Regions from separate parts of the Klebsiella sp. R445 genome, predicted to be linked through region 3. Evidence: predicted binding sites of a transcription regulator. Region 3 holds the regulator's gene; each other region holds the start of a gene.

Region 1 (5,367 bases), 2.0 Mb from region 3:
TAAACCAATCATTGTTTCAACCTCTCAATCGCTCGATGACCTGATTAACCCAGGCTGATCTGCACGTCTACACCGGCAGCCAGATCCAGACGCATCAGAGCATCAACGGTTTTCTCAGTTGGCTCAACGATGTCAACCAGACGCTTGTGAGTGCGAATTTCGTACTGATCACGCGCATCTTTGTTGACGTGCGGAGAGATCAGAACGGTAAAGCGCTCTTTGCGGGTCGGCAGCGGGATCGGACCACGAACCTGCGCACCAGTGCGCTTGGCAGTCTCGACGATTTCCGCGGTTGATTGATCGATCAGACGATGATCAAACGCTTTAAGACGGATACGGATTCTTTGGTTCTGCATGAGACCAGAGCTCCAATTATTTATAGACGAAATGATTACTCCTCATACCCATTACGATTGATGGGAGAGTGTAACCGTTCTTACATAGTTCCCCGATTGGGAACATTGTTTGATAGCTAACTGCTCTATCAGGGTTCATATCGAACCAGCCTGCCAATTTTGACAGGCCCGCGCATTATACGCAAATTCCGGCCTTACGCAAGTGCTGCATACAAAATCAGCAATCATTTTTACGTGCCAGCCTGGCCAGGCACTGAAACACTATGAAATAGGGTCAAAACCTCGGAAAGCCGCTCGCGCTTGTCAGCTCTGCCTTTTGCCACGGGGCCCCCTTTCTTCCAGACTCTGCGTATACACTCCGCAGCCATGGCAATGAATCGATGACACTCCCCTTCTTACTTGTCTATAGCAGTTTTACGCTCGCCCTGTGCTGGTACGATCTACGGGACGGGTTACTTCCTGACCGCCTGACCTGTCCCCTGCTCTGGAGTGGTCTTCTCTATTATCTTTGTTATGCCCCACTGAAACTGGAACATGCCGTTGCAGGTGCCATCGCCGGTTATCTCGCCTTCGCGTTGATCTACTGGTTTTACCGCGGGATTCGCGGCTATGAAGGATTAGGCTATGGGGATGTGAAATTTCTGGCCGCGCTCGGCGCATGGCATGGCTGGCAACTATTACCACAGTTAATCTTTATGGCCTCACTTCTGGCCTGTGGCGGATGGCTGATTTTGATGCTGTCGGGTAAAACGATGGGGTCATTAAACAACCCGCTGCCGTTTGGCCCTTTTTTGGCTGCAGCGGGTTTTTGGTGTGGATGGTAAACGCGAGTTAGTCAGCTACTTTGATCTGTGACTGAAGATAATTTTGCAGGCCGATTTTGCCGATCAGATCCAACTCTGTTTCCAGCCAGTCGATATGGCCTTCCTCATCAGTAAGAATTTCGATCAGCATGTCGCGAGTGACATAGTCGTGAACGCTATCGGCATAAGCGATCGCTTCACGCAGATCTTTTGCGCCTTCCAGTTCCAGTCTTAAATCAGATTGCAACATCTCCTCGACATCTTCACCGATGCCCAGCCTTCCGAGATCCTGCAGATTGGGAATGCCTTCAAGAAACAAAATTCGCTCGATGTATTTATCGGCGTGTTTCATTTCATCTATGGACTCATGATATTCAACATCATTGAGGCGCATCAGGCCCCAGTTTTTGAACATCCTGGCATGAAGAAAGTACTGATTTATTGCGACAAGCTCATTTCCCAATAATTTATTGAGATAACTTATGATTTTGACATCACCTTTCATTATATAGTCCCTCCGCTTCCACTTATTGAAGCGTAGTTCGGGCTATATAGATGTCAAAGAAAACCCGGAGCGCTTAAGCGATCTCCTGGAACTCAGGCATGCGGGTTAATTCATCTTCCATAATCTCGCGGGCGGCACGGACACACTTACCGCATTGATTTCCCACAGGAATGAATTTGCGCAGTTGCTGAAAAGATTGAGGATGAAATTGACGTACGGCCTGACGAATTTTTTTATCGTTTACACCATTACACAAACAAACGTACATACCGACTCCCGTTCAATTTATGATCAAAAGTGTAAATGAGAATAGTTATAATTACAATAGACTATTGGTTAAATACCGGCAGTGAAGCACGTTTTAATCAAGCGACAACATTGCTGTCGTCGTAAATGGCAGGCAGCAAAAAGGGCGCCTAAGCGCCCTTTTTAATTCAGAACTAATAAATTAGCCCAGAACTTTAGCTACAACGCCCGCACCAACAGTACGGCCGCCTTCACGGATTGCGAAACGCAGACCATCGTCCATCGCGATCGGGTGAATCAGGGTAACAACCATTTTGATGTTGTCGCCCGGCATTACCATCTCTACGCCTTCCGGCAGTTCGATGGTACCAGTCACGTCAGTTGTACGGAAGTAGAACTGCGGACGGTAGCCTTTGAAGAACGGAGTATGACGGCCGCCTTCATCTTTGGACAGGATGTACACTTCAGATTCGAATTTGGTGTGCGGCTTGATGGAACCCGGCTTAGCCAGTACCTGACCACGTTCGATTTCTTCACGTTTGATACCACGCAGCAGAACACCAACGTTCTCACCAGCACGGCCTTCGTCCAGCAGTTTGCGGAACATTTCAACGCCAGTACAGGTAGACTTAGCAGTCTCTTTGATACCAACGATTTCAACTTCTTCGCCAACTTTAACGATACCGCGCTCTACACGACCGGTAACAACAGTACCACGGCCGGAGATGGAGAATACGTCTTCGATCGGCAGCAGGAACGGCTTGTCAATCGCACGCTCTGGTTCCGGGATGTAAGAATCCAGGTAGCCAGCCAGCTCAACGATCTTAGCTTCCCACTCTGCTTCACCTTCCAGCGCTTTCAGAGCAGAACCACGGATGATCGGAGTGTCGTCGCCCGGGAAGTCGTACTGAGACAGCAGCTCACGCACTTCCATCTCAACCAGTTCCAGCAGCTCTTCGTCATCAACCATGTCGCATTTGTTCAGGAACACGATGATGTAAGGAACGCCTACCTGACGACCCAGCAGGATGTGCTCACGAGTCTGCGGCATCGGGCCGTCAGTCGCAGCAACAACCAGGATCGCGCCATCCATCTGAGCAGCACCGGTGATCATGTTTTTAACATAGTCGGCGTGGCCCGGGCAGTCTACGTGTGCGTAGTGGCGAGTCGGGGTGTCATATTCAACGTGGGAAGTGTTGATGGTGATACCACGAGCTTTTTCTTCTGGTGCGTTATCGATCTGGTCGAATGCACGAGCAGAACCACCGTAGGTTTTAGCCAGAACGGTAGTGATTGCAGCGGTCAGAGTAGTTTTACCATGGTCAACGTGGCCGATAGTACCGACGTTGACGTGCGGTTTTGTACGTTCAAATTTTTCTTTAGACACGGCTATATTCCTTACTATAGTGCTCTCCCCATCAGGAGAGAACACGGGATTTTGGTTTTAACCCTACGGCTTATTTACCACGGGCTTCAATTACGGCCTGAGCAACGTTGTTCGGCGCGTCATCATACTTCAGGAACTCCATGGAGTAAGAAGCACGACCTTTGGTCAGAGAACGCAGCTGAGTTGCATATCCGAACATTTCAGACAGCGGAACTTCAGCGTGAATCACAACGCCAGTAACGTTGGATTCTTGACCACGCAGCATACCACGACGACGGCTAAGGTCACCGATGACGTCACCAGTGTTCTCTTCCGGAGTCTCTACTTCAACCTTCATGATCGGCTCAAGCAGAACTGGTTTCGCTTTCTTAAAGCCATCTTTAAAGGCAATAGAAGCGGCCAGTTTAAACGCCAGCTCAGAGGAGTCAACGTCATGGTAAGAACCGAAGTGCAGACGCACACCGAGATCAACTACCGGGTAACCCGCCAGCGGACCAGCTTTCAGCTGTTCCTGGATGCCTTTATCAACGGCCGGGATGTATTCGCCAGGAATTACACCACCTTTGATGTCGTTGACGAACTCGTATCCTTTCGGATTTGAGCCCGGCTCCAGTGGGTACATGTCGATCACAACGTGACCATACTGACCGCGACCACCAGACTGTTTGGCGTGTTTACCTTCGATATCGGTAACTTTAGAGCGAATCGCTTCGCGGTAAGCAACCTGAGGTTTACCGACGTTCGCTTCAACGTTGAATTCACGCTTCATACGGTCAACGATGATGTCGAGGTGCAGTTCACCCATACCGGCGATAATGGTCTGGTTAGATTCTTCGTCAGTCCATACGCGGAATGACGGGTCTTCTTTAGCCAGACGACCCAGAGCCAGACCCATTTTTTCCTGGTCAGCTTTGGTTTTCGGTTCAACAGCGATGGAGATTACCGGCTCTGGGAATTCCATACGCTCCAGAATGATCGGCGCATCCGGGTTACACAGGGTGTCACCAGTAGTTACGTCTTTCAGACCGATAGCAGCGGCGATATCGCCCGCGCGAACTTCTTTGATCTCTTCACGTTTGTTAGCGTGCATCTGTACGATACGACCGAAACGCTCACGTGCAGATTTCACGGAGTTCAGGATGGTATCACCAGAGTTAACCACACCGGAGTACACACGGAAGAAGGTCAGGTTACCCACGAACGGGTCGGTAGCAATTTTGAATGCCAGAGCAGCAAACGGCTCGTCATCGCTAGCGTGACGCTCAGCCGGAGTGTCTTTACCGTCGTCCAGAATACCGTTGATCGCAGGTACATCAACCGGGGATGGCAGGTAATCAATTACCGCATCCAGCATCGCCTGAACACCTTTGTTCTTGAACGCAGAACCACAGGTTACCAGGATGATTTCGTTGTTCAGAACACGCTGACGCAGAGCAGTTTTGATCTCTTCTTCAGTCAGTTCTTCACCACCCAGGTATTTCTCCATCAGGTCTTCAGAAGCTTCTGCAGCGGACTCGATCAGGTTCTGGTGCCATTCTTCAGCCAGATCCTGCATGTCAGCCGGGATATCTTCGTAAGTGAAGGTTACACCTGCGTCTTCTTCGTTCCAGTTGATGGCTTTCATTTTCACCAGGTCAACAACACCGGTGAAACCTTCTTCAGCACCAATTGCCAGCTGCAGCGGAACCGGGTTCGCGCCCAGACGGGATTTGATCTGACCAACAACTTTCAGGAAGTTCGCGCCCATGCGGTCCATTTTGTTAACGAACGCAATACGCGGAACTTTATATTTGTTTGCCTGACGCCATACGGTTTCAGACTGTGGCTGAACACCACCAACTGCGCAGTAAACCATTACTGCACCATCAAGCACACGCATGGAACGTTCTACTTCGATGGTGAAGTCAACGTGCCCCGGGGTGTCGATGATGTTAACGCGATGCGGTTCATACTGCTTAGCCATACCAGACCAGAATGCAGTAGTCGCTGCGGAGGTGATAGTAATACCACGCTCCTGCTCCTGCTCCATCCAGTCCATGGTTGCTGCGCCGTCATGAACTTCACCGATTT
Region 2 (5,367 bases), 560 kb from region 3:
AATAAAGTGGAGATCCGGGCGCGATGTCGGCCCGGGAGAGGGAAGGTTAGAAGTCGTAGCTGGCTGACACCGAGACGTTCAACGGGGCACCGTACACCACGTAGGAGCCGACATAGTCGTAGTACTCTTTATCAAACAGGTTGTTGATATTCGCCTGCAGAGCAAAGTCTTTAGTCACCTGATAACGGCTGAAGAGATTCACCAGACCGTAGCTGCCTTGATCAATGTAATCACGACCGTTTGGCCCGCCGCTCACGTCATTCCAGATTTTGCTTTGCCAGTTAACCCCACCGCCGACGGTCAGCTCCGGCATCATCGGCAACTGATAACGGGTGAACAGCTTCATGGTGGTACGCGGCTGGTCGGAACTCACCGCATTACCACTCTTGTCTTCGGCGACATAGCGGGTCGCGCCAAAGGTGAGCTGCCAGTTATCGGTCAGCGCGCCGTTCAACTCAAATTCCACCCCTTTACTGACCACGCCATCCAGAGACTCATAGATAGACTCGCCGCTCGGCAGGTAGGTATAGGTATTGTTGGCCACGTTATCCTGCTCGATGCGGAAGATAGCCAGCGAGGTGGTCAGGCGGGTGTTAAACCAGTCGGCTTTGACGCCGGCTTCGTAGCTTTTCCCGGTTGTCGGGTCGAGATAACGACCGTTGGCATCACGCTTATCCTGCGGCTGGAAAATCGAAGTGTAGCTCGCATAGGCCGACCAGGCGTCGTTGATGTCATACACCACGCCGGCATATGGGGTCACGTCATCTTTGGTGCTTTCGAGACGCGTCTGCGGCGAACCAGCAGGGTTATAACGAATGTTGTAGCTGGTATAGCGGGCGCCAAGGATAAGGTGCAGCGGGTCGGCCAGCGAGAAGCGGGCCGAGGTATAGGCCGATGACTGACGAATGTCGTCCTTGCTGTACAGCTGCCAGTCGGTCCACTGCGGGTCGGCAATATTGCTGTTCCAGTTACGGAAGCTGCCGACATCGACCATCCCGTACAGCGAATCCGGGAGCGAGTTATCGTAGTGGTTGCGCTGACGGCTGAGGCTGCCGCCGATCATCATTTCGTGCTGGCGGCCAAACAGGTCAAATCCCCCGCGCAGGAAGGCATCAACCGCGTCCTGTTTACGTTCGCCGCGGTTCCAGCCGCCGTATCCCACCATGCCATTTCCGGTGTCCTTATCCGGGTAACCGTACATGTACATCATTTTGGTATCGAAGTTAGTATCGGTGTGCATACCGTTAATGTGCGCTTCCCAGCCGTTATCGAAGCGCTGGGTGAAGTTAGCGAACACCTTTTTGCTGTCTTTATCGGAGTAAGCCCAGTTCGGCGCAACGGTATTGCTACGGTTGTAATGGGTTTTGCTGCCATCGCTGTACCAGGTCGGCAGGCCGCCCCAGGTTGGGTCTTCGGTGGTGCTTTCCTGATACTCATAGCCCAGCGACAGGGTGGTGCTGTCGGTGAGGTCGGCATCTACCACGCCGTAGAGGAATTTCTTGCGGTAGTGATAGTTGTCGACCCAGGAATCGTTATCCTGGTAGCCGGCAATCATGCGTCCACGCACGTTGCCTGATTCGACCAGCGGCGCCTGCAGATCCAGCACATAGCGCTGCTTGTCCCAGCTGCCGTAGCTGGCGGAGACATTCCCTTTGAACTCACGGCTATCGGCGTGTTTACGCACCATATTGACGTAGGCCGATGGGTTGCCGGAGCCGCTCATCAGGCCGGTGGCACCGCGCACCACTTCGATACGGTCATAAATCGCGGTATCGGTGGTGGTATCACCAAAGTTCCATACTTCGCTGATGGAGGTCGGGAGGTCGTCGTAGGCGTAGTTACTGACGAAAAAACCGCGGGAATAAAAGACCGTACGGTCGCTATCCTGTACCTGCTGCGTGATCCCGGTGGTGTTGCTCAGCACCTGGCCGATGGTCTGCAGGTTTTGATCTTCCATGCGTTGCTGGCTGATGACGCTGACGGATTGCGGGATATCCCGCGGCACTAACAGCAGTTTGGTGCCGGTAGTGGTGGTTTTGACGCTGTAATCCTGCTGCTGCGCCTCAACGCCGGTGTCCGCTGTGCCTTCTACAATAATAGTATCTTCAGTGTTGTCGGCGGCGGAACTGAGGGAGGGATGCAGCGCCAGCGCAATGCCGACAGCCAGCAGGGAAGGCGCGAGGCGCCATTCCCCGGAATGGATAGTGGGAGACATCATGAACCCTTAATAGAATGGTTATTGTTATGCGCCGGGGCTCTGCGGCCACGGTCATCGTTGTGTTAAAGCGCACTGCATTCTTAATGAATACAAATGAGAAATATACGCATTAGTATTTAATGTGTAAACAAGCGTAAGAAAAGTTCTCAACAACGCGCATCAGCACGTCAGCTGAAAGGTCATCACCCGCGATATGCTTAATCCGCCAGCAGCCAGCGGCGTTGTGGCATAAGAAAAAGCGCAATCAGGTTGAAAGAGAGGGAGTAACTCGCTCATACTCTTAGGCGAATCCTGTGCATCCGCGTTTATCTGCAGAGGCAGGCCAGAGCACGGTATAAAAATTTATAAGGAATCAGTCATGGCAGAAGAAACGATTTTTAGCAAAATCATTCGCCGGGAGATCCCGTCGGATATGGTTTATCAGGACGAACTGGTGACCGCATTTCGCGATATTTCCCCTCAGGCGCCAACCCACATTCTGATCATCCCCAATATCCTGATTCCGACCGTCAACGATGTGACCACTGAACATGAACTGGCGCTGGGCCGCATGATGACCGTTGCCGCGAAAATTGCGCGTGACGAAGGTCTGGCCGACGACGGTTATCGCCTGATCGTCAACTGCAACCGCCACGGCGGTCAGGAAGTTTACCATATCCACATGCACCTGCTGGGCGGTCGCCCACTGGGCCCGATGCTGGCACACAAAGGTTAATCGATGCGCGCAGCTCATTTCGGCACACTTCTGGCGGCGGTACTCCTGGCCGGGTGCGGTTCACATGCGGAAATCCCGGTAGGTGAACAGCAGACGCTGGTGATGGAATCCAACGTGCTGGCGGCGGGCATCAGCGCCGATCCACCGTCGGTCACCGCGTCAGAGATTCAGGCCACCGCCACATCCCGGCTGTTTAATGAACGGTCGGAGCCGATCGTCGTGCATTACCGCTTCTTCTGGTATGACGCACGAGGGCTGGAAATGCATCCGCTGGAGCCGGCTCGCAGCATTACGGTGCCAGCACGCTCTTCCGTCACCTTATACGGCAGCGCAAATCTTCTGGGGGCGCACAAAGCCCGCCTTTATCTTTATCTGTAAGGGGTAATTGTAATGATTAAAATGTGTCGCTATGCGTTAATCACAGCACTGGCGATATTCCTTGCTGGGTGCGTAGGGCAACGTCAAGAGCCCGCACCCGTCGAGGAGGCGCAGCCGAAGCCTGAGCAACCCGCTCAGCCTCAGCCGACTGTTCCGACGGTACCGTCCGTGCCGACTATTCCTGAACAGCCGGGGCCGATTGAACACGAGCAGCAACCGGCACAGCCGGCACCGCGGGTGCGTCATTACGACTGGAATGCCGCGGTTCAACCGCTGGCGGGGCAAATGTTGCAGGCCGGTGGCGTCAATGCCGGGAGCATTCTGCTGGTCGACAGCGTGAATAACCGCACCAACGGTTCCCTCAACGCCGCCGACGCCACCAGCGCACTGCGCAATGCCCTGAGCGGCAATGGCAAATTTACCCTGGTCTCCGCGCAGCAGTTGAACGTGGCAAAGCAGCAGCTTGGTCTGTCGCCGCAGGATAGCCTTGGCAGCCGCAGTAAAGCGATGGGCATTGCCCGCACCGTCGGCGCGCAGTACGTGCTGTATTCTAACGCCACCGGCAACGTCAATTCGCCGGAGCTGAAAATGCAGCTGATGCTGGTGCAAACTGGCGAGATTATTTGGTCAGGTAAAGGTGCAGTTCAGCAACAGTAAACTAACGCGCGACGAGGTACTGTCGCGCTATTTTCCCCGCTATTCACCTGTCGCCGACCCGGGCCAGCAAGGCCTGAGCGGCGGCAGCTGTATTATCAGCGATGGCGTTAAACGGCTGGTGCTTCGCCAGCCGCATGACCCCGAAGCCCCCGCCAGTGACTTCCTTCGTCAGTACCGCACGCTGTCTCGCCTGCCGGAGACCATCGTCCCCGCGCCGCGTTTTTATTCACCGAACTGGATGGTGGTGGATTATTGCACGGGCGAGATAAAAAGCGCGCTGCCGGGCAGTCCGCAGCTGGCAGGATTACTGTATCATCTGCACCAGCAGCCGCGTCTGGGCTGGCGCATTGCGCTGGCGCCACTGCTTACGCGCTACTGGCAGCAGAGCGATAGCGCGCGGCGGACGCCATTATGGCTGCGCTGGTACCGGCGTTTGCTGCGGCGCGGTGAGCCTCGTCCTCTGCGTCTGGCGCCGTTACATATGGACGTACACGCCGGCAATATCGTCCACGCCGGAACGACCTTGCGGCTGATCGACTGGGAATATGCAGGCGATGGCGATATCGCGCTGGAGCTGGCGGCGGTATGGATCGCCCCTGAGGTACATCGCCAACTGGTGAGCAATTATGTCCGGCTGGCGCATATTGATGAGCGTCAGCTGTGGCGACAGGTTCAACGTTGGCGCCCGTGGGTCATCTTATTGATGGCGGGCTGGTATGAGCGTCGTTGGCAGCAGACCGGCGACCGGCAATTTATCACGCTGGCAGATGAAACATGGTGTCAGTTAGACAAAGAATAAACGGATAAGAGAGGTCAGTGTGGGTCCGGTAATGTTGGATGTCGAAGGGTTTGAACTGGATGCAGAAGAGCGCGAGATTCTGGCGCATCCTCTGGTAGGCGGCTTGATTTTATTCACCCGCAACTACCACGATCCGGCGCAGCTGCGGGAACTGGTGCGCCAGATCCGCGAGGCTTCACGCAACCATCTGGTGGTAGCGGTCGATCAGGAAGGGGGCCGCGTTCAGCGCTTTCGTGAAGGCTTTACCCGTCTGCCTGCCGCGCAATCTTTTGCCGCACTGCTGGGGATGGAAGCAGGTGGCGCCCTGGCGGCCGAGGCCGGTTGGTTAATGGCCAGCGAAATGATTGCTATGGACATTGATATCAGCTTTGCGCCGGTGCTGGACGTCGGGCATATCAGCGCCGCCATTGGTGAGCGGTCCTATCATGAAGATCCGCAGAAAGCGTTGGCCATTGCCCGTCACTTTATTGACGGGATGCACGACGCGGGCATGAAAACCACCGGCAAACACTTCCCGGGACACGGCGCGGTGACCGCCGATTCCCATAAAGAGACGCCGCGTGACCCGCGCGCTGAAGCTGAGATCCGAGCTAAAGATAT
Region 3 (5,367 bases):
CCGCGCCGACTTCCGTGAAGAAGCCAACAAGCAGTACAAGCGTCTGGTGCTGGGCAAAGAAGTGCGCCTGCGCAATGCCTACGTGATCAAAGCCGAACGCGTAGAGAAGGATGACGAAGGGACTATCACCACCATCTTCTGTACCTACGACGCCGATACGCTGAGCAAAGATCCTGCCGATGGCCGTAAGGTGAAAGGCGTGATCCACTGGGTCAGCGCAGCACACGCGCTGCCGGTTGAAATCCGTCTCTACGATCGTCTGTTCAGCGTGCCGAACCCAGGCGCAGAAGACGATTTCCTGACGGTTATGAACCCGAAATCGCTGGTGATTAAGCACGGCTTCGCGGAGCCGAGCCTGGCGGAAGCACAGGCCAGCAAAGCCTATCAGTTCGAGCGTGAAGGTTATTTCTGCCTCGATAGCCGTTATGCTACCGCGACCCATCTGGTGTTTAACCGCACCGTGGGCCTACGTGATACCTGGGCAAAAATCGGCGCATAAATCCGCGTCGCATATCGCCATCAAAAACGCCGCGCTAAGCGGCGTTTTTTTATCTCACCTGTCACGACCTCTTTGCTGACAATAGCCGCTCAGGCATTGCCTGGCGCATCCTGCCGGCCATTTCCGTCGCTAACTTAATAATCCGGCCCCGACATTTACCGATAGACCAAGAATAATGAGATTAAAGATGAATGAGATAACCGACTGGAGCAGGGTTATTTTACGCATGTCGGTGGTCCCCGTAGCCACATCTGCGGTTTGCGAGGCGACGGCGATAGTGAAGGAGTAGTAGAGAAAATCCCAATAACCCGGCGCGTCGGGCTTTTCTGCAAAAATCATCGGGGTGACCTCATCGCTGAGGGTCAGGTAATACCGGTGCGCGTAATGCATGGCGAAAGAGCTGGGTAATAAGGTCCAGGAGGCAATCAGGGTGGTTGCCGTCAGCACCAGGTGCAGTACCCGGGTGCCACCGGTCAGCGCTTTCAGGGTGGAAAGCTCGCTGAGGATGGTAATGATGCTGGCCGAACAGGCGAGTATCATCAGGGTTAATACCAGGGTCGCGCTCTGGTCCTGTCGTCTGGCGATACGCGGTATGTCGCTGACTTTGGTTGACAGCATTCGCAACCACATAAACAGCAAATACAGCCACGCCAGCACGTTCCAGCTAATCAATGCGCGCTGAATCGTCCCCAATCCTCGCGGCAGTAAGAAATAGCTTATTAGCGCCGCGCAAACCGCCAGCAGCAGCCAGAATCGCCCCTGAAAATAGGTCGTTAACTCAAAACGCATGGTGTGAATAACTTTTATAAGACAGTGATGAGATTAACTGTAGAGCATTGAATTTCGAAGGGAGGTGGGGACGGCAAATATTCCCGCTGAAGCGACGCTCAAGAAAGCGGGTTCGGTTATTTTCGTGATGCGAATTAATCTTGTTTGCAACTGGTTGAATTTCGCGCCTGGTCTATCGGCGATTATGGCGTGAAAAACCATTGTAAGCGCTTTCATTTTCTATTTTATCCTGATTTTGCAATTACTTAAGCGACAAAAGTATGACGCCTAATATTGTAACAAAAAGAAATGGAATATGTGCGCTTTGTCATAATCTTAAGCTTTGGTCGGCGAAAGAGATTGATAATTCGCGTCACGAAAAATAGTCTATCAATAGTGGTCAGGCGGATTTTTACCGCTCCACTTTTTAGCAGTCTTATTTATTTTTTCGCGGTTTGCCCTTGGCACCGCTTTTAAAACGTCAAAGAGGATATGCACATGCGTACGTTTAGTGGCAAACGTAGTACGCTGGCGTTGGCTATTGCCGCCGTCACCGCGATGTCGAGCTGGATCGTTGTCCCGCAGGCCAGCGCAGCAGGATTTATTGATGATTCCACATTAACCGGCGGTATCTATTACTGGCAGCGTGAGCGTGACCGTAAAGATGTGACCGACGGCGATCAGTACAAAACCAACCTTTCTCACTCCACCTGGAACGCCAACCTCGACTTCCAGTCCGGTTATGCTGCCGATATGTTCGGTCTTGACGTGGCGGCCTTTACCGCCATCGAAATGGCGGAAAGCAGCGAGAGCGGACACCCGAACGAAATTGCCTTCTCTTCACGAAATAAAGCGTATGACGAAGATTACTCTGGCGATAAGAGCGGGATCAGCCTGTATAAGGCTGCGGCGAAATTTAAATATGGCCCGGTATGGGCGCGTGCCGGTTATATCCAGCCAACCGGGCAAACGCTGCTGGCTCCGCACTGGAGCTTTATGCCGGGTACTTACCAGGGGGCTGAAGCCGGGGCCAATTTTGATTACGGCGACGCCGGTGCGCTGAGTTTCTCCTACATGTGGACGAACGAATACAAAGCGCCATGGCACATCGAAATGGATGAGTTCTATCAGAACGACAAGAAAACCAAAGTCGATTATCTGCACTCGCTGGGCGCCAAATACGATTTTAAAAATGACCTCGTGCTGGAAGCGGCGTTTGGTCAGGCTGAAGGTTATATCGACCAGTATTTTGCCAAAGCCAGCTACAAATTTGATATTGCCGGTACGCCGTTAAACACCAGCTACCAGTTCTACGGTACGCGTGACAAAGTCAGCAACGGCGGCAGCAACGATATTTACGACGGTACCGCCTGGCTGCAGGCATTGACCTTCGGTTACAAGGTCGCTGATGTGCTCGACCTGCGTCTGGAAGGGACCTGGGTGAAAGCCGATGGCCAGCAGGGTTACTTCCTGCAGCGTATGACCCCGACCTATGCGTCGTCCAACGGTCGTCTTGATGTGTGGTGGGATAACCGCTCTGACTTCAACGCCAACGGCGAAAAAGCGGTGTTCTTCGGCGCGATGTATGACATGAAAAACTGGAACATGCCGGGCTGGGCGTTTGGTGCATCATACGTTTACGCCTGGGATGCTAAGCCGGGAAGAATGTCTACGCCGGACGCTTACTACAACGCGGATACTCGTCTGAAAGAGTCGGCCTACAGCCTGGATGCCATGTACACCGTCCAGGACGGGCGCGCCAAAGGCACGTTGTTCAAACTGCACTTCACGCAATACGACAACCACTCCGATATCCCGAGCTGGAGCGGTGGTTATGGCAACATCTTCCAGGATGAGCGTGACGTGAAATTCATGGTTATTGCCCCGTTCACTATTTTCTGATGCCGTCGCGGCAGGCCTGAACCTGCCGCAACTCTGAGAGGTTAATGATGAAAAAACTGTTGCTCATCGCGATAATGGCATCAGGGTTGGTAGCCTGTACGCAGTCTCCCGCGCCGAAAGAAGATGCAAAACTGAAAGATGCCTACAGCGCCTGCATTAATACCGCGGAAGGCAACCCGGACAAGGTCCAGGCCTGCCAGAGCGTGCTGGATGTGCTGAAAGAAGATAAGCAGCATCAGCAGTTCGCAAATCAGGAAAGCGTGCGTGTCCTCGATTACCAGCAGTGTATTCTGGCGACCCGCACCGGCAACGATCAGGCCGTGAAAGCGCGTTGCGACCAGATCTGGAAAGAGATCCGCAGCAACAATACCAAGCCCTGATAGCCTTCTGCCATCAGCGCATAAAAAAAGCCAACCGTCAGGTTGGCTTTTTGCTGTTTGCGCGGCGGGAAACTTATTTTTCCACCGCGTCGTGTGCATGCTCATCTTCGCGGCAGTCGCCTTCTGCACAGTGGCCGTACAGGTACAGGCTGTGGTTGGTCAGACGAATGCCGTGACGGGTAGCGATTTCACGCTGGCGCGCTTCAATAGAGTCATCACTGAACTCGATCACTTTGCCACAATCGAGGCAAATAAGGTGATCGTGATGATGCTGCTGCGTCAGTTCGAAAACAGATTTACCGCCTTCGAAATTATGGCGGGTAACAATGCCAGCATCATCAAACTGGTTCAGTACGCGGTATACGGTAGCCAGACCAATTTCTTCACCCATGTCGATCAGGCGTTTGTATAAATCTTCCGCACTGACGTGATGGTTATCCGGTTCCTGTAAAACTTCCAGGATTTTTAATCGTGGAAGTGTGACTTTCAGGCCAGCCTTCTTTAATGCGGTATTGTTGTCAGTCATGCGGAATCTGTCCTGTTGCTAATCGATCTACTTCCATCAGCGGAAGTAATACAGAGAATCACCCGATGTAATGCGTCTCATTATAGAACTGCCATGTTGAAATGAAAACCGCAAGCATCGTGCCTTGTATGCTGTTAAAAACGAGGTGCCAGTTACAAACTGCGTCACCTGACCTCATCGAATCAGAGGACATTGTACAGATATGTGGTTAAAAGTTAAAAACTTGTAGCTATTAGTTTTATTGCTTTTACCTATCAAAGCGGCGAAACCATAAGGTAACGCCGTTTTATCATTATGCGTTTTTGATTTCTTCGAGGTGCAGCTCTTCAGAAATCTGCTTCACCCACTGAGAGACACGTTCGTTGGTCAATTCAGGCTGGCGATCTTCATCGATAGCCAGACCGACGAAGTGGTCGTCATCCGCCAGGCCTTTAGAGGCTTCAAAATGGTAGCCCGCCGTCGGCCAGTGACCCACGATAGTGGCGCCGCGCGGCTCGATAATGTCGCGAATGGTGCCTAATGCATCACAGAAATATTCTGCATAGTCTTCCTGGTCGCCGCAGCCAAACAGTGCAGCCAGTTTACCGTTGAAGTCGACCTCTTCCAGCGTCGGGAAGAAATCGTCCCAGTCGCACTGCGCTTCACCGTAGTACCAGGTAGGAATGCCGAGCAGCAGAATGTCGTAGGCTTCCAGATCTTCTTTGCTGCTCTTGGCAATGTCGTGAACATCAGCAACATCTTTACCAAGCTGCTTCTGAATCATTTTTGCAATATTCTCGGTGTTGCCCGTGTCGCTGCCAAAAAAGATGCCGATGATTGCCATGAGTAAAATAACCTCTTGAAACTTAATAATGTGGTAGTGGCGTAATGCCCGCAGATAACGGCAATCATAGCAGAACAGGCGCGGGCGCGGAAACAGCAATCACGCCCGACTGCACACTCTGCTACATGAAAGCGTTTTTTTGAGGATTTTCAGGCTTTATCCTGGCGATGCAGGGCAGCCAACTGAGTCATGAGTATCTCTTCGATCAAATCGCTGCGGTTCATATTGCGTGCTTCCGCCAGCTCATTGAGTGCGTCTACTGCCTCCGCGTTGAGTTTTAGCTCAACACGCTTCAGCCCGCGAACTTTATCGCGTTTGAGCTGATTACGTTTGTTGATGCGCAGTTGTTCATCGCGCGCAAGCGGATTGGTCTTTGGTCTTCCCGGGCGCCGCTCGGTTGCGAACAAATCTAATGTCGTACGGTCCGTTTGTTCTTTTGCCATGATTCTGAGTGACTTCGGGGAAACAG

What was found. Region 3 encodes Fur, which represses iron uptake genes when iron is present. Its sites were predicted from a motif close to ATAATAATGAGAACNACTATCAA; they were not measured.
Region 1: the regulator Fur is predicted to act here: its motif matches at 1,968-1,990, upstream of bfd (bacterioferritin-associated ferredoxin).
Region 2: the regulator Fur is predicted to act here: its motif matches at 2,312-2,334, upstream of fhuE (porin family protein).

What each region holds. Positions count from the first base shown of each region.
Region 1 covers NZ_CP180446.1:3,642,653-3,648,019, reverse strand. The annotation lists gene rplC (50S ribosomal protein L3) at 1-12, opposite strand, end outside; gene rpsJ (30S ribosomal protein S10) at 45-356, opposite strand; gene ACMYSN_RS16985 (prepilin peptidase) at 737-1,180, shown strand; gene bfr (bacterioferritin) at 1,188-1,664, opposite strand; gene bfd (bacterioferritin-associated ferredoxin) at 1,738-1,932, opposite strand; gene tuf (elongation factor Tu) at 2,113-3,297, opposite strand; gene fusA (elongation factor G) at 3,368-5,367, opposite strand, start outside.
Region 2 covers NZ_CP180446.1:1,095,818-1,101,184, reverse strand. The annotation lists gene fhuE (porin family protein) at 47-2,218, opposite strand; gene hinT (purine nucleoside phosphoramidase) at 2,577-2,933, shown strand; gene ACMYSN_RS05185 (YcfL family protein) at 2,937-3,311, shown strand; gene lpoB (penicillin-binding protein activator LpoB) at 3,333-3,968, shown strand; gene thiK (thiamine kinase) at 3,949-4,767, shown strand; gene nagZ (beta-hexosaminidase) at 4,799-5,367, shown strand, end outside.
Region 3 covers NZ_CP180446.1:1,652,868-1,658,234, reverse strand. The annotation lists gene glnS (glutamine--tRNA ligase) at 1-499, shown strand, start outside; gene ACMYSN_RS07725 (DUF1345 domain-containing protein) at 629-1,288, opposite strand; gene chiP (chitoporin ChiP) at 1,766-3,169, shown strand; gene ACMYSN_RS07715 (ChiQ/YbfN family lipoprotein) at 3,217-3,549, shown strand; gene fur (ferric iron uptake transcriptional regulator) at 3,623-4,075, opposite strand; gene fldA (flavodoxin) at 4,368-4,898, opposite strand; gene ybfE (LexA regulated protein) at 5,048-5,341, opposite strand.